3 regions of the Lysinibacillus sp. 10T31 genome follow, and region 2 is predicted to be linked to each of the others. Evidence: riboswitches for the same ligand, from Rfam matches in the RefSeq annotation. Region 2 holds a riboswitch; each other region holds the start of a gene.
What was found. Region 2 has a riboswitch for thiamine pyrophosphate ahead of thiT (energy-coupled thiamine transporter ThiT). Riboswitches for the same ligand answer to the same signal wherever they lie in the genome.
Positions count from the first base shown of each region.

Region 1: linked by a shared signal. The riboswitch ahead of thiC (phosphomethylpyrimidine synthase ThiC) and the one ahead of thiT (energy-coupled thiamine transporter ThiT) in region 2 are both predicted to bind thiamine pyrophosphate.
Region 3: linked by a shared signal. The riboswitch ahead of thiW (energy coupling factor transporter S component ThiW) and the one ahead of thiT (energy-coupled thiamine transporter ThiT) in region 2 are both predicted to bind thiamine pyrophosphate.

Region 1 covers NZ_JBFTHS010000016.1:81,386-88,380, forward strand. Annotated here, with positions in the region: gene AC1DCY_RS11425 (methyl-accepting chemotaxis protein) at 1-1,236, shown strand, start outside; gene AC1DCY_RS11430 (AEC family transporter) at 1,400-2,329, shown strand; TPP riboswitch at 2,658-2,772, shown strand; gene thiC (phosphomethylpyrimidine synthase ThiC) at 3,042-4,820, shown strand; gene AC1DCY_RS11440 (hypothetical protein) at 4,947-5,222, shown strand; gene AC1DCY_RS11445 (catalase) at 5,339-6,844, opposite strand.
Region 2 covers NZ_JBFTHS010000018.1:36,148-43,142, forward strand. Annotated here, with positions in the region: gene AC1DCY_RS12155 (beta-class carbonic anhydrase) at 1-160, shown strand, start outside; gene AC1DCY_RS12160 (GNAT family N-acetyltransferase) at 212-799, opposite strand; gene AC1DCY_RS12165 (polyphosphate kinase 2 family protein) at 1,129-1,971, opposite strand; gene AC1DCY_RS12170 (hypothetical protein) at 2,174-2,887, shown strand; gene map (type I methionyl aminopeptidase) at 2,914-3,669, opposite strand; gene AC1DCY_RS12180 (hypothetical protein) at 3,743-4,042, opposite strand; gene thiT (energy-coupled thiamine transporter ThiT) at 4,181-4,741, opposite strand; TPP riboswitch at 4,870-4,978, opposite strand; gene AC1DCY_RS12190 (magnetosome magnetite crystal formation protein family) at 5,105-5,440, shown strand; gene AC1DCY_RS12195 (AAA family ATPase) at 5,646-6,995, opposite strand, start outside.
Region 3 covers NZ_JBFTHS010000032.1:23,665-30,659, forward strand. Annotated here, with positions in the region: gene AC1DCY_RS18035 (VWA domain-containing protein) at 1-2,030, shown strand, start outside; gene AC1DCY_RS18040 (MarR family winged helix-turn-helix transcriptional regulator) at 2,385-2,807, shown strand; gene AC1DCY_RS18045 (ketosteroid isomerase family protein) at 2,850-3,173, shown strand; gene AC1DCY_RS18050 (EVE domain-containing protein) at 3,189-3,668, shown strand; gene thiW (energy coupling factor transporter S component ThiW) at 3,729-4,229, opposite strand; TPP riboswitch at 4,354-4,461, opposite strand; gene AC1DCY_RS18060 (hypothetical protein) at 4,419-4,667, opposite strand; gene AC1DCY_RS18065 (MFS transporter) at 4,820-6,016, opposite strand; gene AC1DCY_RS18070 (ABC transporter substrate-binding protein) at 6,221-6,995, opposite strand, start outside.

The DNA of each region.
Region 1 (6,995 bases), on a different contig from region 2:
AATTTAGATGGTATTGATGAGACATGGACTGTACAAGTAGTGCTACCAAAATCCAAAATATTAGAAACCTATAATTATGTGCTTGTTTTTACCATCATAGCGTCAATTATTATAGTCGTTTTAATGACCGTCGCTAGTGCACTGTTTATTTATAAATTCCTGAAGCCATTAAAGTTTTTACGTACTTCTATTGAAACAGCAGCAGATGGAGATTTAACTCAAAAAGTTGATGAGAAGTATATTAAGGCTGATGAGATTGGTGCTGTTGCAAGAGCTTATAATAATATGCTAGATCAAACGAATAGCGCCATTCAAACGGTGCTGAATGCTACGACATTACTCAATCAATCATCAAATAATGTTCATGAGGCGTTTAATGAAATAGTTGCTTCAAGTCAAGAAGTCTCGGTAGCTATTAATGAAATTGCACAGGGAGCATCAAAGCAATCTGAGGATACAGAAGAAACCAATTATCGAATGATTGATTTATCCGATCAAATTGATACTATTACAACGCTTTCAAATGAAATGGATGAGCTGTCTAATAAAACGCAAGCAACTACAGAAAAAGGAATGAAAGAAGTCGAAAGCTTACGTGAACGTAATTCAGAAACGAATGCAATGAATGGGCGTATTCAACAGCAAATGGAGTCATTGGCGTCTAATATTGCCAATATCAATCAAATTATAGCGTCTATTCAGGGTATTACCGAGCAAACAAATCTATTAGCCTTAAATGCAAGCATAGAAGCTGCTCGTGCTGGGGAACATGGTAAAGGTTTTGCGGTTGTCGCTGAAGAGGTACGAAAGCTAGCAGAGCAATCCAGAAATGAGACAGAGGTTATTAAGCAAACGGTAGATAACATTCTTGAAAATTCTCAGCAAACAGTTGCTGTCATTGCTTCAAACGCGGGCTTAATACAAGCTCAAAATGAGTCAGTACAAAGCACTGAGGTTGTATTTAAAGACAATAGTGAGCTGTCTAGTTCTATTGCAACGTCAATTAGTGAGTTAATGACTAAACTTTCTCATATGTTAGAGCATAAAAATCAAGCGATTATGGCAATCCAAAGTATTTCTGCTATTTCTGAGGAGACTGCTGCATCTGCAGAACAGGTAAGCGCATCTGCTATTGACCAACAAGCGGAACTACAAAAGGTTGCAGAGTCCATCAATAATATGAACGAGATTTCAAAAGAATTACAAGAGGTCGTTAATCGCTTTAAGCTTGTTTAACTTTGTTCAGCAAAAGACTGCTTCAATATATGAGGCAGTCTTTTTATTTATGGTAAAAGGCATTGGGCTAAAAATGCCTCGTAAAGGGCTATGAGTTAACGGTAAGGTACATTGACCAAGTATTAAATCAGCACTACTATAGGAGAGGAAAGGGGGACAAGCTATGATGTATCTCGGTATGATTTTTTTTAAAATTGTAGCTCCAATTTTAGTGCTTCTAGTACTTGGTGCAGTTTTACAAAAGAAATTTCGTTTTAATTTAAAGGCGTTATCTCAACTTATTACATATTGCTTCATGCCAGCAGCTGTTTTTGTGAATATATATGAAACGAGTATAGAGCTGTCTGTGCTTGGGGAAGTTGCGTTATTTATTCTACTCTTTATCGGAAGCCAAATGGTGCTTAGTCACTTTCTAGCAAAGGGACTCGGCTTAGTAAAAACAGAGGCTGCGGTGTTTAAAAATAGTGTTGTCCTAATTAATTCGGGTAACTATGGAATTCCAGTTGCACAAATGATTTTTGTGACCCAGCCGATTGGAGTGGCGATTCAGGTCATTCTCGTTATATTTCAAAATATGACGACCTATACTTACGGCTTGTACAATTTAATTTCTTCAACAAAATCGGGCATGTCTATTGTGAAAGACTTCCTCAAAATGCCTATTATTCATGCACTTATTATTGGTGTTGCAATGAACTATTTTAATATTGCTATTCCGCAGTTTGTAAGAATTCCGATAGACCATGTGGCAGATGGCTTTATCGCTGTAGCACTAATAACGTTAGGGGCACAACTATCACAGCTTGAAATCAAATCCATGTTCAATAAGATGGTATTCATTAGCTGTTTTACACGACTAGTCATAGGGCCAGCCGTTGCATTGCTAATCATTTTTGCACTTGGTCTTGACGGTGTCGTGGCACAATCACTTTTTATAGCTAGTTCGTTCCCGACATCACGAAATAGCTCTAGTTTGGCATTAGAATATGACGTAGAATCGGCAACTGCTGCACAAACAGTTTTATTTTCAACGATTGTGAGCTGTATGACAGTGACGATTGTGATTTACGTAGCGGAGCTGTTGTTTACCTAACGGCTGGGCGCTCATTTGATTGCCCATAGTTGATAAAAACTGAAATTGTTCCGATAAAACAAGATAATGTTCCGATAAAAGTTAAAATTGTTCCGATAAAACAAGATAATGTTCCGATAAAAACTGAAATTGTTCCGATAAAATGAGATTTTGTTCCGATAAATCTTCAATGGATTCATATAAAAGTGAATTCATCAAATGATGAGCTGCTTCGCATGCGTGCGCTCTAAAGTCTCATCTGACGCTGACTCTTGGTGAATATACCAAAAATATTCAAATGAAGCTTCCATCTCTTAACAATATCTGCTACACTAGCATCAAACTTAATAGTATTAACTAGGGGAGTCTGATGAGTCAGGCTGAGAGGGAAACGCATAGAGGTTTCTTGACCCTTTGGACCTGATCTGGCTCATACCAGCGTGGGAAAGTTAACCATTATTGCACTCTATGTTATTTGCAATAACTATACCTTTACATTCTTAGCCGGATCCAAATTTTTTTGGATTCGGCTTTTGTCTTCATTCAGCGAAAAAGTCCTATCTTTGAAGGTGATGAGATGAATGCGGTTAAGATTCCTTATCAGTGGGTGCCAAACACCTGCTGAATGAAGACAAAGCCTCCGGACGCAAATTACGCCAAGGCGAAATTGATTTTCTGTTGGGGTGAGCTAGATTCGGTCCTTGTATAAATGTAAAAGGGAGCGAAGTAGTTTATGACAACAGTTAGCGACAAGAATATTACGATTATGACTAGTTTTGAAGGAAGTAAAAAAGTTTACGTAGAAGGTTCTCGACCAGATATTTTAGTGCCAATGCGTGAAATTGCTCTAAGTCCAACGACAGGAAGTTTTGGTGAAGAGGAAAATGCACCAGTACGTGTTTATGATACGAGCGGCCCGTACACTGATCCTGCACATAAGGTGGATATTACAAAAGGATTGCCAGCTTTATGTAGTGTATGGATCAAAGAACGAGGTGACGTTGAAGAATACGAGGGTCGTACTATCAAGCCAGAAGATAATGGATTCCGCAAAGCTGATGATCCACGAATGAATGAAAATGTTTTTCCGGACTTATCTAGAAAGCCTTTACGTGCGAAGAAAGGTAAAAATGTAACGCAGCTTCACTATGCACGAAAGGGAATTATTACTCCAGAAATGGAATTTGTAGCGATTCGCGAAAATATGGATCCAGAATTTGTGCGCTCAGAAATAGCGGCAGGACGAGCTATTTTGCCATCTAATATTAATCACCCTGAGGCCGAGCCAATGATTATTGGACGTAACTTCCACGTGAAAATTAATGCCAATATAGGCAACTCAGCGGTGTCATCCTCTATTGCAGAAGAGGTAGAAAAAATGACGTGGGCTACACGCTGGGGTGCTGATAACATTATGGATTTATCTACTGGTAAGCATATTCATACGACACGTGAATGGATTATCCGTAATGCCGCGGTGCCAGTAGGAACAGTGCCGATTTATCAAGCGCTAGAAAAAGTAAATGGTGTGGCAGAGGATTTAACATGGGAGGTGTATCGTGATACGTTAATCGAACAGGCTGAGCAAGGTGTTGATTACTTCACGATTCATGCGGGGGTATTGCTGCGCTATGTGCCATTAACGGCTAATCGTGTAACAGGTATAGTGTCTCGTGGAGGCTCGATTATGGCGCAGTGGTGTTTATACCACCATCAAGAGAGCTTCTTATATACTCATTTTGAAGAGATCTGCGAAATTATGAAAACCTATGATGTTGCCTTCTCTTTAGGTGATGGTTTACGTCCGGGTTCTATAGCAGATGCAAATGATGAGGCTCAATTTGCGGAGCTAGAAACGCTAGGGGAATTAACGCAAATTGCCTGGAAGCATGATGTGCAGGTAATGGTAGAAGGACCAGGGCATGTACCAATGCATCTTATTAAAGAAAATATGGACAAGCAGTTAGAGGTTTGTAAGGAAGCTCCATTCTATACTTTAGGGCCACTGACAACAGATATTGCTCCTGGCTACGACCATATCACATCGGCTATTGGTGCTGCGATGATAGGTTGGTATGGTACGGCAATGCTATGTTATGTGACGCCTAAAGAGCATCTAGGCTTACCAAATCGTGAGGATGTCCGTGTAGGGGTTATTACGTATAAAATTGCTGCACACGCTGCAGATTTAGCGAAGGGGCATCCGGGAGCACAGCAGCGTGACGATGCACTATCTAAGGCACGATTTGAATTCCGCTGGCGCGATCAATTCAACCTTTCGTTAGATCCAGAGCGTGCAGTCGAATACCATGATGAAACATTGCCTGCAGAAGGGGCGAAAACTGCGCACTTCTGTTCAATGTGTGGACCTAAGTTTTGTAGTATGAGAATCTCACAGGATATTCGTAATTATGCAAAAGATCAAGACTTAAATACGACTGAAGCGATCCACAAAGGTATGAAGGAAAAGGCTGAGGAATTTAAAAAGGCAGGCAGTCAAATTTATCAATAATTATTAATGCGGGCTTGTGTCTATAGGCACAAGCCTTATTTTGGTTTATCTCCAAAGGTGGTGGATGACATTTGTTAAAACCTACGCATGTATTTAAGTTGATTGGAGTGGAGGTTGGGCGACTCCTTGGGGATCAGCGTCACAGATGAGACCCTGCAGCGAAGCGAAGCGGCTCATCGGACGCCCCCAGGAAGCTTTGCTCTGTGCGAAAGCGAAGCGGCAGCAAATGTTTTCTGTAGCGAAAGCAAAGCGGCAGCTACAATTGTTTTATCTGTGCGAAAGCGTAGCGACAGTAACAACAAATGTTTTATCTGCTCGAAAGCGAAGCGTCAGCGGCAAAGCGCCCAGCCGGAACGTAAATCAACCACACATTATGGTGAAGAGCCCTCAATTTGTCATTAAGATAAAAAAGCTCCATGTGAAGTTGCCCTTCACATGGAGTAAAAAGTTGGATTTGGATATCAATAATAAGTGGAAAAAATCAATTATGCCTCAGCAGGTTTGTTTGCTGGAATATGTTAAACGTTTGTTGGTTGTTTTACATATGGGTTTGAAAGATCCATACCTTCTAATGAAAGACCCATCGCTTTTGCTACACCTTCGCCATATGCTGGATCAGCTAAATAGCAGTGAAGGATATGACGACGTTTGATGAACTCTTCAACTGGTGCCATATCATTAGCAGTATTTTCGAATAGGCGTTGTTGCTCTTCGGCAGTCATTAGGTTGAATAATTTACCTGGCTGCTCGAAGTAGTTGTTGTCGTCTTCACGGAAGTCGTGGATACCAGCATTACCGTCAATACGTAATTCAGGTTCTTTATAGTCTAAATTATGCTCCCATTCGCCGTAGCTATTTGGTTCATAGCCCAAAGTTGAACCAAGGTTGCCATCGAAACGCATAGCACCATCGCGATGGAATGAACGGAATGGGCATTTTGGTGCGTTTACAGGAAGCGAGTGGTGGTTTACACCTAAGCGGTAGCGGTGTGCATCTGCATAAGCAAAGATACGAGCCTGTAACATTTTGTCTGGTGAGAAGCTTACACCAGGAATAATGTTTGACGGTGCAAATGCTGATTGCTCAACTTCCGCAAAGTAGTTGTCCGCATTTTTGTTTAACTCGAATTCACCCACAGGAATTAATGGGAAGTCTTTTTTATACCATACCTTCGTTAAATCAAATGGATTATATGGTAACTCACGAGCTTGTTCCTCTGTCATTACTTGAATGTACATTTTCCATTTAGGGAAATCGCCTTTTTCAATTGCCTCATATAGATCGCGTTGTGAAGATTCGCGGTCATTACTGATTACTTCAGCAGCTTCAGCACCAGTTAAGTTTTTAATGTCTTGCTCTGTACGGAAGTGGAACTTAACCCATACGCGCTCATTTTCAGCGTTAATAAAGCTATAAGTGTGAGAACCGAAACCATGCATATTGCGGTAACCAGACGGAATACCGCGGTCAGACATAACAATTGTTACTTGGTGAAGTGCCTCTGGTAATAAAGTCCAGAAGTCCCAGTTTGAATTAGCATTTTTCATATTTGTACGTGGGTCACGTTTTACCACGTGGTTTAAATCAGTAAAGTGTAATGGATCACGGAAGAAGAATACAGGTGTGTTGTTACCAACTAAATCCCAGTTACCTTCTTCGGTATAGAACTTAAGTGCGAAGCCACGAATATCGCGCTCAGCATCTGCTGCACCACGCTCGCCTGCTACTGTGGAGAAGCGTGCAAACATTTCAGTTTTCTTCCCAACTTCTGAGAAGATTTTTGCTTTTGTATATTTAGTAATATCATGCGTTACAGTGAAAGTACCGAATGCACCTGAACCTTTAGCGTGCATACGACGTTCAGGAATAACTTCACGGTTGAAGTTCGCTAGTTTTTCAACTAGCCATACATCTTGAAGTAATAGAGGTCCACGAGGACCTGCTGACATAGAATCGTGGTTGCTTACTACTGGAGCACCACCTGCTGTTGTAAAACGACGGCTACGATTATTTTCATTTGTCATATTAGTTTACCTCCTAAGGAAAATTGTGAGTCAAACTCTTCATTAATAACTATAACAAATACAAATTAGAATTGCTAGTAGATTATAATAATTATTGTTAAAGAATTTTTACATTAAGATACAAACTATAAATATATGCTAGATTTAAAAG
Region 2 (6,995 bases):
GTTTTTACGTGGCTTTGGTGACGTAGCAACAAGTGTAAAGAAAAGCGTCGATACAATTCGCAATCACCCGTTAATGGTTAAAGACGTGCCTGTTCATGGATTAGTGATTGATCCAAATACAGGTCGCCTTGATTTAATCATAAACGGTAGTAAACAATAATAAAAAAAGGAAGCGTCTATCCTTCATTTTTTGAAAGATAGACGCTTCTTTTTATTGGCCCTCTAAACGTGCATACATATAATGATCGACCCATTTACCATTAATGTACAGTAACTTCCTCAAAAGACCCTCACGCTGAAATCCAGCCTTTTCTAAGACTCGGATAGAAGGATTATTTTGTGTTGAAACATAAGCCTCTACTCGATGTAAGCCCACTTGCTCGAACGCAAATTGCACAACCATGTTTACTGCTTCTGTCACGATCCCTTTTCCAATATAAATTTCATCCATTGCATAGCCAACAAACGCACTGGAATACGGTAAACGTTTTACTGAATAAAGAGCAATATGTCCTATTAGATTATTTGTACCTGGCTCAAAAATACCAAAAGTAAATTCCCTCTTTGAGTCCATCAAGTATAAGCTTTCTTGAATTTTTTTATATTGAGCATTAATGGTATAATATTCCGGTCGTTGTAACGGTTCATATGTAGACCAAAAGTATTTATTGCGACTTACGAGATCGGTTAAACTTTGTGCATCTTTTTCATAAAATGTGCGAATGTAGCATTTTCCCCCTTGAATTGATACCACATTTTCACCCTTTTTCCTCAATAATCTCCAAATTTTAAGCACCATTTCTCCACACTAACCTTCCGATAATTGTCGATACGTTTTTAATGCCTGAATTCATTTTATCAATGGATGAAACCACATCAGTGGGGAAAACAACCCACTGATTGAAGTTTTACTTTTATCCCGCTTTAACGGTCAGTAAATGTCTTTCCCAACTTTTAATTGAAATTCTGTCGACATAGTAGACGATTAACTGACCGTAATAGCCCGATTGGTTCAACTAACAATCAGTGGGGAAACAACCCACTGATTGAAGTTTTACTTTATTGTATGTAAAAAAAGATGCTGCTACAACTAAAACATATCGTCTTGTTGTTACAGCATCTATAACATTATTTCATTTTTTGTTTTTGTTTTGGTTTTTGTTTTTTAGGCTTCTCTTCTAGTAATTCAAGGCTAGACGATTCAGCATCTTCTAAATGTGCTTTGCCTAATACATTCGTTAAATGAAGGCCACGTTTTTGTGCCTCGCGTTCGATATGTGCTAATGTTTCTTTCAGCACCTGTACACGAGCATATTGTTTATCGTCACCCGGTACTAGAACCCATGGCGCATTTTTCTTATCAGTCTTCTCAAACATTTCATTCGCAGCTTCTATATACTGAGGTGTTTTTTCACGGTTTCGCCAGTCTTCATCTGTTAGCTTCCAAGACTTATATGGATCCTCTTCACGTTCATTAAAACGGTTAAGCTGCTCCTCATCAGATACTTGCAGCCAAAACTTAATGACAATATAATCTCCTGCTGTTAAAATCTTTTCAAAATTATTAATTTCTTCGTATGCACGAGACCACTCTTCATTTGTTGCAAATCCTTCAATACGCTCAACTAATACACGACCATACCATGAGCGATCAAAAATAGCGATTTGTCCATGCTGTGGTAGCTTTCGCCAAAAACGTTGTAAGTAATTATAGCGTAGTTCATGAGGCTGAGGTGCTGAAATTGGGTGCACGACATAACCACGTGGATCAGCACGTTCAATTAGACGCTTTATAGCGCCACCCTTGCCAGCAGCATCCATACCTTCAAATACTAGAATTAGCCCAATTTTATTTTTTAATAAAAACTGTTGAGCATTTAACATTTCATATTGGAGTACTTTTAATTTCTTTTTATACATTTTCTTATCCAGTTTAACTGATAAATCTAGATCATTTAAATTTTGAGTCATTAAAACTTCACTCCTTACATTTGAATATTCTAATTGTACTAAAGAAATATATGAATAACTATTCAAATGGTAAATTGTAGATATTTTTAACGAAACAACGCGATACATTGTTGGAAATTTCCGTTATAATGAAAATATAATGTTACAGTCCTATACTTATTTGTCTTTTCCCTATACAATTTAACACGAAGGGAGAGAAAACATGCCTCGATTTTTTTTGATGACAATAACTTTTATTGTCTCACTCATCCTAACCTTTTCATCCTATTTCAGGAAAATATACGATCATTCTTTTTTAGAGATCTTAAATCGCTTTCCAGTAATATTTGCACCGTTTAATGTTAGTTACATGATTTGGATTGTGGTTTACATGTTTCTTGGTTATTGGTTAGTCATGAATCTAAAAAAGACATCTATTCAACAGACTGTTCTCTTTAGTAGCATATGTATCATGCAGGCGTTAGCAATTGTTGTTTGGCATCACGAACTATTTATCATGTCAATTATCAGTACGTTTGTTTTAGTACTGTATTTATTTAAGTTGTACAAAACGTACCCTCTCAGCAATAATTCACTCACAGGTCGTATACCCTTCTCGGTTTATTTAGCATGGGTTACATTTAGCCTGATGACAAATGTAAGCTTTACGCTAACATCTTATCAATGGAATGGTCTTGGCCTTAGTGATCCACTTTGGGCAGTTATTTTACTGACAATAGGAGCAGCAATAGCGCTACATATTCGATTCCATTATTTTGATATTATCTATCCAAGTGTATTTATCTGGTCCTATATTGGGGTCGCATTACATAATGGTTTTGATGAGCTACTTGTGTCAACTGCAGCCTTGTTTTTATGCGGAGTGCTACTTGTCGGTATATTATTTATTAAAAAAAATCCTGCCTACCAAAAATAAATTGGTTAGCAGGATTTTTAGCTTTTTTATTGTTCATCTAGAGAAGTTAAAATAATTGGTTTGTCTTTAGTAACGATAACTGAATGCTCGATTTGAGCAACTAATGATTTGTCTGGCGTAACGAATGTCCAGCCATCACCAGACTCTACAATATGCTCCGCTTTCGCTGAGATAAATGGCTCGACTGCAAGCACCATGCCCTCTTTCATAATTGTAGAATCCCAAGCATCATAGTAGTTTAAAATATGATTTGGCTCATCATGTAAAGAACGACCTAAACCATGTCCTGTTAGGTTCATAATTACTGTTAAATCATTGGCATATGCTTCACGCTCAACTGCTTTACCAATTTGGTTTAATTTTGATCCAGCTTTTACTTTTGTCATCGCACGGTCGAAAGCACTTTTGGCTACGCGACATAGCTTTTCTTTATCCTCATAGCCTTCACCAACTACAAATGAAATGCCCGTATCAGCAAAATAGCCATTTAATGAACCAGATACATCAATATTTACGATATCGCCCTCGTTAATCACACGTTTACCTGGAATACCATGTGCGACTTCCTCATTTACACTAATACATGTGTATCCTGGGAAATCATATTCCCCTTTAGGTCCAGAAATTGCTCCTGCTTCAGCAAACATACGACCTGCAATTTCATCTAGTTCAAGTGTTGTTACACCTGGTTTTGTAGCAGCCTTCATTGCCTCACGAATTTCAGCACAAATACGGCCGATTTTTTTAAAAGCTTCAATCTCTTCTTGCGTTTTTACAATCATTTTTAACGTCCCTTTCATCTAATATCTATTCATTAATATAACATAACTTTTTATACAAAAAACGCTAAACGCTTTAAATATTATATGCCATCATAAATTGTAAAGTGCTGAAAAACAAGCTCCTCACCATAGCGCGGGGTTGATTTCCGTTCCGACTGGGCGCTTTGTTGCTGTCGCTACGCTTTCGCACAGATAAAACATTTGCCGCTGACGCTTCGCTTTCGCGCAGAGCAGAGCTTCCTGGGGGCGTCCGATGAGCCGCTTGGGCCAACACGATGTTGGTCACGAAGGCGTTATCACAGGATGTGATGCTCTTAGCCTTCGTTCCCCTATTTGCTCGCTCCAGGGTCTCATCTGTGACGCTAATCCCCAAGGAGTCGCCCAGTCTCCACTCCAATCAACTTATATACAGTGTATACTTTTCAACAAATGCCACACCTAAATAAATAAATAAATAAATAAATAAATAAATAAATAATAAAACCCTCCACTTATGTGAAGGGCGTAATCGTTATGATTTTCGTTGCATTAATTGAGGTGCTGCCGTAAATAGAAGAACACCGACAATTGCTGTTAAAATCGTTGCTGGTAGCATATATGTTCCATTATAGATGATTGAATAAATCCACGCATTTTGTTCGCCAGCATACTCCGAGAAAAATACAGCGCCCGCAATAGTATGTGCTGCATAACGTAAAAAGCCTGCTAATACCGTTCCTAAAATAATATAAAGTGCCATTTTCTTTTTGTTTAAATCTCTGGCAGCATCGAGCACTGGTCGGCGAACAACGGCCGCCAAGCCTACTACTGTAAAGGCAACACCATAATCAAGTAATCCTTGTAGCCAATGTATAATATAGGCGCCAAACATTGTTTGCATAACACCAATAAGTAATCCCGTTGTCAGACCTGGAATAAGGCCCCAGCGGAATGCTATTAAAATTATTGGCACCATCACTAGACTAACAGAGCCACCTTGTGCCCATACTTTAAAGGAAACCTGATCTAGCACAAGGCCAATCGCTGCGAATATCGCAATCTCCACAAGCATTAAAAGTTTTTTATTGTCCATAATATTCTCTCCTTTGTTCCGATGTAGGATACAAGAGCAGGAATAGAAATCAGTTGGCAAATATGTCCCTATCTGGCATCAATAAAGATAAAAAACGATGCCAGGACAGAGCCTCACATCGTAAAAGTGTCGGTTTCTATCCACAATCCCTACGCAAGTGTTAACTTACAGGTTCAAAGAGTCAAGGCATTACGTGCCCAGTCTCAGCTGACATCATCAGCTCCCCTTGTGGTCGTTACATCTTATTTTATTTGAACAACCTCATTGTACGCAAACACTGTTACGATTACAACCTCTTCTACAATTAATTTTTTGAAACTTTATCGTTTTTCATGCGTAAATATTAAAAAAGGAGGTACTACTATGGAGAACCAAAAAATTTTATCTGCCTTTAGTTATCTCAGCATTTTATTCGCACCCTTTATTGTGCCATTAGTCGTTTACTTTGTTGCAAAAGATAGCGACGTAAAGAGGCACTCTATTCGAGCACTAATATCACATTTAATCCCAGTCGCATTTGGAATAATATTATTTGCAGTCTTTATTTTCTCAACTTTATCATTCAGCACCAATTTTGATCTAAATTCAGGTAGTAATACTTTTCTTATCATTTGGTTTGCTTCATTCGCAATTTACATTCTCATTTCATTAGGAATCGTTATTTGGAATATTATTCAAGCTGTTCGCGTCATCCGATAAGTTTTATTTCAACCTTGAACAGACAGTACTTAAGGAGCTGTTATTTTGTGAAAGTATCTAAAGTAGTTAAAACCGCTGTAAAATTAGCACCTATCGTTATCCCAATTGTCAAAAAAGTAATCGCTGCAAAAAAAGGAACAAATCCTAACGTAACTAAAAAATAACAAAAAGGCGTATTTCCACATAACGGAGATACGCTTCTTTGTTATTTCACTTCAAAATATGTTTGACTATGACCGTTCATCGCTTTTTCGACATGTAACACAGCAGGCATTGTAGCTTTTAACTCTGCAACGTGTGAAATGACTCCAATCATGCGTCCTGAATCTTGTAAATCAATAAGCGTATCAATCGCCTTATTTAACGCTTCTTCATCGAGAGAACCAAAGCCCTCATCAATAAACATCGTTTCAATGCGGATATTACCTTGAAAGCTTTGAATGACATCTGCCATTCCAAGGGCAAGACTTAAAGACGCATTAAACTTTTCTCCCCCTGATAATGTTTTCACATCTCGTAATTGATCCGTATAGGCATCATACACATCTAGTCCAAGCCCACTTTGCTTGGCATGCTTTTCTAAGCGATCTGAACGTCGTAGCTCAAATTGACCGTTGGATAAATGATAAAGTCGGACATTTGCTGCCTCTGTAATTTTATCTAAATAATTGATTTGAATATAGCGCTCAAAAGACAGCTTTTTCGCATTCTGCCCATTTAACATTGCATACAGATCCTTCACTCGTCCTGCCTCTTTTTCAAGTAAGTGAATCTCCTGTTCAGTCTCCTCAACTTTTTTGATAAAGTCTGAGCAAGCCTTCGCAAATCCTTCCACTTGTTGCAATACTTTAAAGGCTTCCTCATATGTGACACGAAGCATCTCTAACTTTTCTTCCATTACCGTTAAATCTTGTTTCTCTTGCCCTTTAAGATGCTTTTGTCCCTCAGTAATTTGTACCTGTAATGTGTGGATTTGTAGTGCATAATCATTGCATGCCTTCCGTAAAGCTTCTATTTGCAGCATGCTCCGCTTTCCAGTAGCAAATTCTTCATAGCTTTCAAAACCAGCTTCCGTCATACTTACTGAAAATTGCTCGCGCTTTTCATCCATTTTCAGCTTTAATTCCTCAAAAGTCTGTTTCGTAATTTCTACGGTCATTCTAGCATTATTTGTTGCTTCCTTGGCAGATTGCAGATTTTGCTGACTGAGATTCCATGCAGTTTGTAATGCGACCTTTTGTGAACCTAAATCAGCAATCGCCTGCTTCAATGCTTGTAGCGTCGTAAGATTTTCTGGAATATGCTTTTGCTGCTCTTCCACAATTGCTTGTTGCTTAGTCAATTCCTTCGTCTTCTCAGCTAAATATTGCTCTAGTTTTATGTGCTTTTCATGTAGCTGCTCCATGCGAGTACGATGATCCTTTTGTTGCATACGTACATCAGACAATTGATTACTCACTACTTTTAAGATCGTAATTTGTTGCTCTACGTTTTGCAAGGAAGCTACAATTTGTGCTTGATTCGATTGGTCAATCTCATTCGTCTCTAACTGTTC
Region 3 (6,995 bases), on a different contig from region 2:
ACCAACCTGTTGCTAAGGATGTATCCATGAAAAGTTTTGTCACACCACAAGTTGCCTATGTAGGTGAGCAACAGCAGCTAGTTGCCGAAATAAATGCAACTGTAGAAGAACAAGGTGAGCTATTACTATACGAAAACGATAAGCTTATTCACCGTGAAGCAGTGGAACTTACAGAAGGGTCAAATGTATTTACGTTTAAACATTCAGCAACGGCAGAAGGGCTTGTAAAATATGAGGCACTCGTGCAGGTTGAACAGGATGCCATTTTTGAAAATAATAAATTAACAAGCGTCACAATGGTGCAAAGCGAACCACATTTACTAATTGTTAATGGCTATGATACGGCATCACCAATTGCAGCAGCACTCGGCAAACAATCAATTGCCTATGATGTTGTAGATGCTAAAAGTCTACCAAATGAACTTTCTAGTTATTTACAATACAATGCCATCATTTTTGATAATGTGCCAGGGCATTTAGTAGGCGAGGCAAAAATGAATGTCATTGAGCAAGCAGTGAAAAATTTCGGTGTCGGTTTTACAATGGTCGGTGGCGAAAATAGCTTTGGCTTAGGTGGCTATTTTAAAACACCAATCGAAACTTTACTACCTGTAGAAATGGAGATTAAAGGTAAAGAACAATTGCCATCATTAGGGCTCGCTATTGTCCTTGACCGCTCTGGAAGTATGTCTGGAGCAAAGCTAGAGCTTGCAAAAGAGGCGGCCGCTCGTTCAGTTGAAATGCTACGAGATGAGGATACTCTCGGGTTTATAGCCTTTGATGATCGACCTTGGGAAATTATTGAGACAGGACCACTTGGCAATAAGGAAGAAGCAGTGGATACCATTTTATCTGTAACGCCAGGAGGGGGTACCGAAATATATGGATCGCTTGCTAAAGCTTATGAAAATCTAGCTGATTTAAAGCTACAGCGTAAGCATATTATTTTATTAACTGATGGCCAGTCTCAACGAGGTAACTATGAAGACTTAATTGCACAAGGAAAAGAGAATGGCATTACTCTTTCAACGGTTGCAATTGGTCAGGATGCAGATGGCAACTTACTTGAAGCACTCAGTGAGATGGGCAGTGGGCGTTTCTATGATGTTATTGATGAGCAGGCGATCCCCTCTATTTTATCTCGTGAAACTGCCATGATTTCACGCACATATATTGAGGATAACCCATTCTATCCAACTATATTTAATACAGCTGGCTGGAACACGTTATTTGCAAATGGTGTACCTAAAATGAATGCTTATATAGGCACGACAGCAAAGCAGGGAGCCACTGTTATTGCAGAAAGTGAGAAGGAAGATCCAGTCCTTGCAGAATGGCAATATGGCCTTGGCAAAACATTCGCCTTTACTTCTGATTCGACAGGAAAATGGACGGGAGACTGGGCAAGATGGCAAAATTGGGGCACGTTTTGGCAAACGCTTATTTCAAAAATGCTACCGAGCTATAACGATGTTGCCTATGATGTACGTCTAGAATCAGACGGTTCATTTGTCATCACTGACCCAACTAATGAAGCGGCGTTCTTAGATATTGTCGCCGTCAATGAAGCGGGCGAAGAACTTGAGACACAGCTTGAAATAATTTCAGCATCACAAGTTCGAGCAGTCGTACAAGCAGAACCTGGACTAATTTTCTTCCGCATTGCCGATGAAGAAAAGGCCATTTATCAGGCAGGCTTAAGCGTACCTTATAGTACTGAATATGAATTACGTCCAGTGAATGATAAGTTAGTCGAAGAATTAACTAAGCAAACAGGCGGCTCCGTTTTGAAAGAACCGAGCGAAGTGTTCCGTGAATTTACTAAAAAAGGTGCGGAACGCCAAAATATTGCAACATGGCTTTTATTAGCAGGGATGCTACTATTCTTCATAGATATAACTATTCGACGCTTTGGTTGGGGCTTCTTCACTAGGCCGAAGAAAAAAGAGCAGCTTGTCGAGGAAAAAACAATACAGGCAGAGGAAACAAATGTTGCCCAATTATTAAAGGGCATGAAAAAACGATCTTAGTAATTTAAAACGATGGTTCATTGCTTTATAGTAATGAACCATCGTTTTTTTGTCCTTTGACATATGCTTTCAGGGATTATCGCCCAACATTTAATTTTATCGACATCCACCAGAGCAAAAAAGGATTCATACAATTGTGTGTAACCCTTTTACTTCATAATGTCGCACAGTCTTCACTTCAATCAGCAGAAATACGCTTTAACTGGTGATCTATTAATTTTAGAATGCTATTTTTGTAAAATAAGTGAATTTAGTGGAATTTATCTTGTAAACAATATATATGTGTGTAATAATTTATGATAGTAATAATTTATTACTATCATTTTGTAGTACTATAAATTTGGGGGTTCAAAAATGACCAATATAATGAATTCATTTGGTTTTCTCAGTTTTAAATTAGCGGAGTCTTTAGAGGAAAATCTCGAGCAATATATTAGCGAAAAATTTCAAATGAAATCTAGAGAAGTTGGGATCATGATGGCTGTAAAAAACCAAAAACTTAGCCAAATTCAAATAGGGCAGATTTTAAAGTTAGATAAAAATAGTGTCCGCTTTTTTATCGATGGACTAGAAGAAAGAAAGTATGTTTATAGGGAGAAAAATCCAGAAAATAGAAGAGAAAATTTAATATGCCTTACGGAACAGGGTGAAAATTTGGCGGAAGAATTAATGAAGACTCTTGCGATTTCTGAGAATGAAGTTTTAAACGTACTTTCATTGGAAGAAAAAGAGCTATTGAAAAGTATTATGAAAAAAGTATATGAAAATCATTCATAGGGATTAAAAACTTATAAATAAAAAAAGAAAGAGTGAAGAGAAATGAAAGCTGTAGAGGTTATGAAGGAGTATTTAAGAAGAGCACAAGAAGAGGGCCAAGATTTATCAGATATGTATGCAGATCATGGGGAATTAAAAAATTTTAAAGGTGAAATTTTTAAAGGAAGGAAAGAAATACAAAACTTTTACACGTCACCTATGCCAAAAGGCTTTAAATTAACTATCCAAAATATTGATGGTGATGATACAGAATGTATTGCAACCGTTTCCACTACTTGGGATGGTTTGCCAAACCCAGTGATTTTGGAAGAAAGGTTGATTCTTGAAAATGAAAAAATAAAATCGTTGGCGATGATTCCAAAATAAGAGGGGACGGAAGCTATGTCATTAAATCCTAATAAAAATTCTCTTCCTACACCTGAAAGAGACACGAAATATTGGATTGGTGTGGTATCTCTTAATCATGTGCAAAAAGGGGTTGAGGGAGGATTTGGTCAGCTATGCCATGGTAAAGAAAGGCCTTTGAAACGAATGCAAAAAGGAGACTGGATCATTTATTATTCTCCTAAAAAAAGTCTAGATGGTAATGAGCCTGTAAGAGCATTTACAGCAATTGGAAGAGTAAAGGACGAGCGAATATACGAGTTCCAAATGGCAGAGAATTTTATTCCTTTTAGAAGAGATATAGACTTTTTTAAAGATGCAAAAGCTGTGCAGATAAAAAGAATCTTAGATTATTTAGAATTTGTAGAGGATAAATCGAAATATGGCTATAAATTCAGATTTGGTCATTTTGAAATAAGCAAAAAAGACTTTTTATTAATTGCTCATGAAATGGGATTACCGTTGAAATATGGGTGAATAGGCTTTGAATAAAAAACGTTACTTTCTTAATTAATGAAAGTAACGTTTTTAAATTCATTATTTAAGCTGAGTGTTAAGGGTAGTTACAAATACTGTTTTACGCAAATTGCTGGCAATGACAATGCCTAAGATAGCACCAATAGTACTTGATGTTAAAAAAGCTGGCATGAAAAATAAAGCAGCAACGGATGTCCCCATTAATAAATGTGCATAAGGTACTGCAATAAGTGAGGCAATGATACCTGTTCCAAACATTTCACCGACACCTGCTAGCCATTGCTTGCCGCTGTATTTATAGGCAAGAGCTGCACATAAAGCACCAATAACACTACCAGGTATAGCTAGTAATGAGCCTGTGCCTGTTAAAATACGAATAATGGCTGTGACGAGGGCGATCATAACAGTAGGCACCGGTCCAAGAATGATAGCACCGATAACATTAATGGCATGCTGGACAGGGTAGGCACGTGCAATTCCCGTTGGTATTGAAACGAAGGTAGAACCTGCTACGGCAATTGCTACTAATAAGGCCATAATTGTTAATTTTCGAATTGACATAATTTCCACTCCTTTGAATGTGAATTTTATAGTTAGCGCCGCTAAACCTGAGAGAATCGCCGCTAAAGCGTAAAAAAGCCGCTTCCTTAAAACAATAGGAAGCGGCCTTGCATTTAATAGTAAAAAGCAAGTGTCGCCACTTCCCTCCGCTAGTGTGAACTAGATCAGGTTCAAAGGGTCCGTATATGATCATATACGTCTCAGCCTTTTAAAGACTCCCCTAGTGGTAATTAAATTAACTTCTTTCAGCAGTAGTCTTCCACCTTTATAGGTGGTGAGATGAATGCCGGTTATAAGTTGCTTTTCAGCAGGTGTCCAAACATCTGTACCTGTCGCTACGCTTTCGGTACAAAAGACATCCGCTGAAATATAGGAACTCAGTCTAAGATCGCCACGTTCTGTGGCAACGACTGAGTGACCAACATCATGTTGGCCCAAAGCCTCCGGCGGATGTCACGGATTTTGAAAGGAATGAATTGTGCGGGCACAATTCAAAATCCGGACGCAATTACGCCAAGGCGAAATTGATTTGTTAGTTTTTCTCATAAATAATGTAGCATACTACTAAAATTAGTCAATAACTTTTCAGACTATTTTGTATCAGGATGCATAAGGTGTGGTGCTTTTTTCATTGTCCAAATTAGGGCAAGGAAGAAACAAGCCATTAAAATAATAGACCCGAATATATAAGGACTGTTCATATTCCAATCGAATAATATACCTGCTAAAGCTGGACCAATCATATTACCAAGACTCATATACGCATTGTTCAATCCAGCTGCATAGCCTTGTTCATTTTCAGCAAGCTTTGAAATCAATGTGTTGACAGCTGGACGAATCAATGTCGTAGCTGTAGAGAAGATTGTCGCTACAATTAAAATAAGTGCAAAGCCAGATGCGAATAATATTAAGAAAATCGAAACGGCTGCAATAAATAAATTGACTAACACTACTTTCATTTCGCCGAAACGATTAAACAGTGGTGTAATAACAAACATCTGTACAACAACACCAAAAGCGCCGCCCATAACTAATATAATGGCGATATCAGTAGGTGTGTAATTAAACTTTTCTGTAACAAATAATGATAATGTTGTTTGGAAGTTAGCAATCCCGAAAGAGAATACAAGCATGATAATTAGCATGACAAAATAAGGCATTTGGACTGAACGAGCCATCTGCTTTACAAGATTATCTTGCTTCTGCGCTTTTTTCGCTGTGTTCGGTTTTGTAGCAGGCAATAAAAAGAACGATAAAATAGCTGCTAAGATAGCTGCACATCCAGCAGTATAGAATGGAAAATGCAAACTAACTTTTGAGAGGAATCCACCGATACCTGGTCCGATCATAAAACCCAAGGACATTGCTGCCCCTAGCATACCCATACCTTTTCCTCGTTCCTCATACGTTGTGACATCTGCCACAAATGCCATTATAGGAGGAGCCACAAATGCAGATCCAAGGCCACCTAAAAAGCGTGCCAAGAAGAGCATCCATACATCTGTTGAAAGCCCGAAACCAATTTGTGCAAGTCCTGTTACGATAAGGCCGAAAATAATGAGATTTTTACGACCGTATTGATCCGAAAGATTCCCAGCGATTGGAGAAAATACGAATTGTGCAAAGGCGAACGTTGCAATCAACATACCAAGTACTTGTCCTGCAGCGCCAAATAGTTTTAAATACTCAGGCATGACAGGAATAATAATTCCGATACTTCCCATTGCGATAAACATATTAAACATTAAAATATACAAAGCCGCCTTATTAGACTTCTGCTGGGTCATCGAATACCCCTTTCTTTAATCAAATATACTACAGTCTACCACAAGGCTTGTACGTTTGCTATTGACTATAAGTCTGAAATTTACTAGTAAAGTTATAGGGATTCTTTTGTTTAACATAAATACGGCCTGCTAGTTTTCCAAAGAAGTTTACTTCCAACTAAACGATAAAAAGCTGTTCTCAACGTAATGTGAGAACAGCTTAGATTATCGAATACTCATTTTAAATTCTAAAAACAGCTCATTGTATTTGCCTAAATAATCAGGACCTAGGTTTTTATAAACTTCTAATGTTTTACGTTGTTCTTCAGAAGGATAGAAGCGCTTATCAGATACAACTTCTTTATCCATTAACTTCATCGCTGCAATATTAGGGGTAGAATAGCCTACATAATCAGCGTTTTGAGCACCTGATTCAGCTTTCAACATAAAATTAATGAAGGCATGTGCACCATCAATATTTTTTGATGTTTTTGGGATAACCATATTGTCAAACCACAAGTTTGAGCCTTCTTTTGGTACAGCGAAGTCTAAATCTTCATTTTCTGACAGCATGTCTGCTGCTTGACCAGACCAAGTGAGTGCTACAGCAGCTTCATTATTAACCATCAGCGGTGTAATCTCATCCCCGATAATGGCTTTAACATTTGGCGCCAATGTAATTAGTTTATCAGTAGCTTTACGTAGCTCTTGGTTATTTAAAGAGTTGAGTGAGTAGCCAAGGTTGTTTAAGCCCATACCAATCACCTCACGTGCACCGTCTACTAAAAAGACTTTACGTTTTAACGAAGGGTCCCATAAGTCCTTCCAAGATGAGAAGTCTAAATTTCCAACGAGCTTTGGATTATAGACAATGCCGACTGTTCCCCAGAAATATGGAACAGAATATTTATTGTCGTCATCAAATGGTAAATCTAAAAAATAAGGATCGATATTTTTTATATTAGGGATTTTCGTTTTATCTAAAGGAATAAGTAAGTTT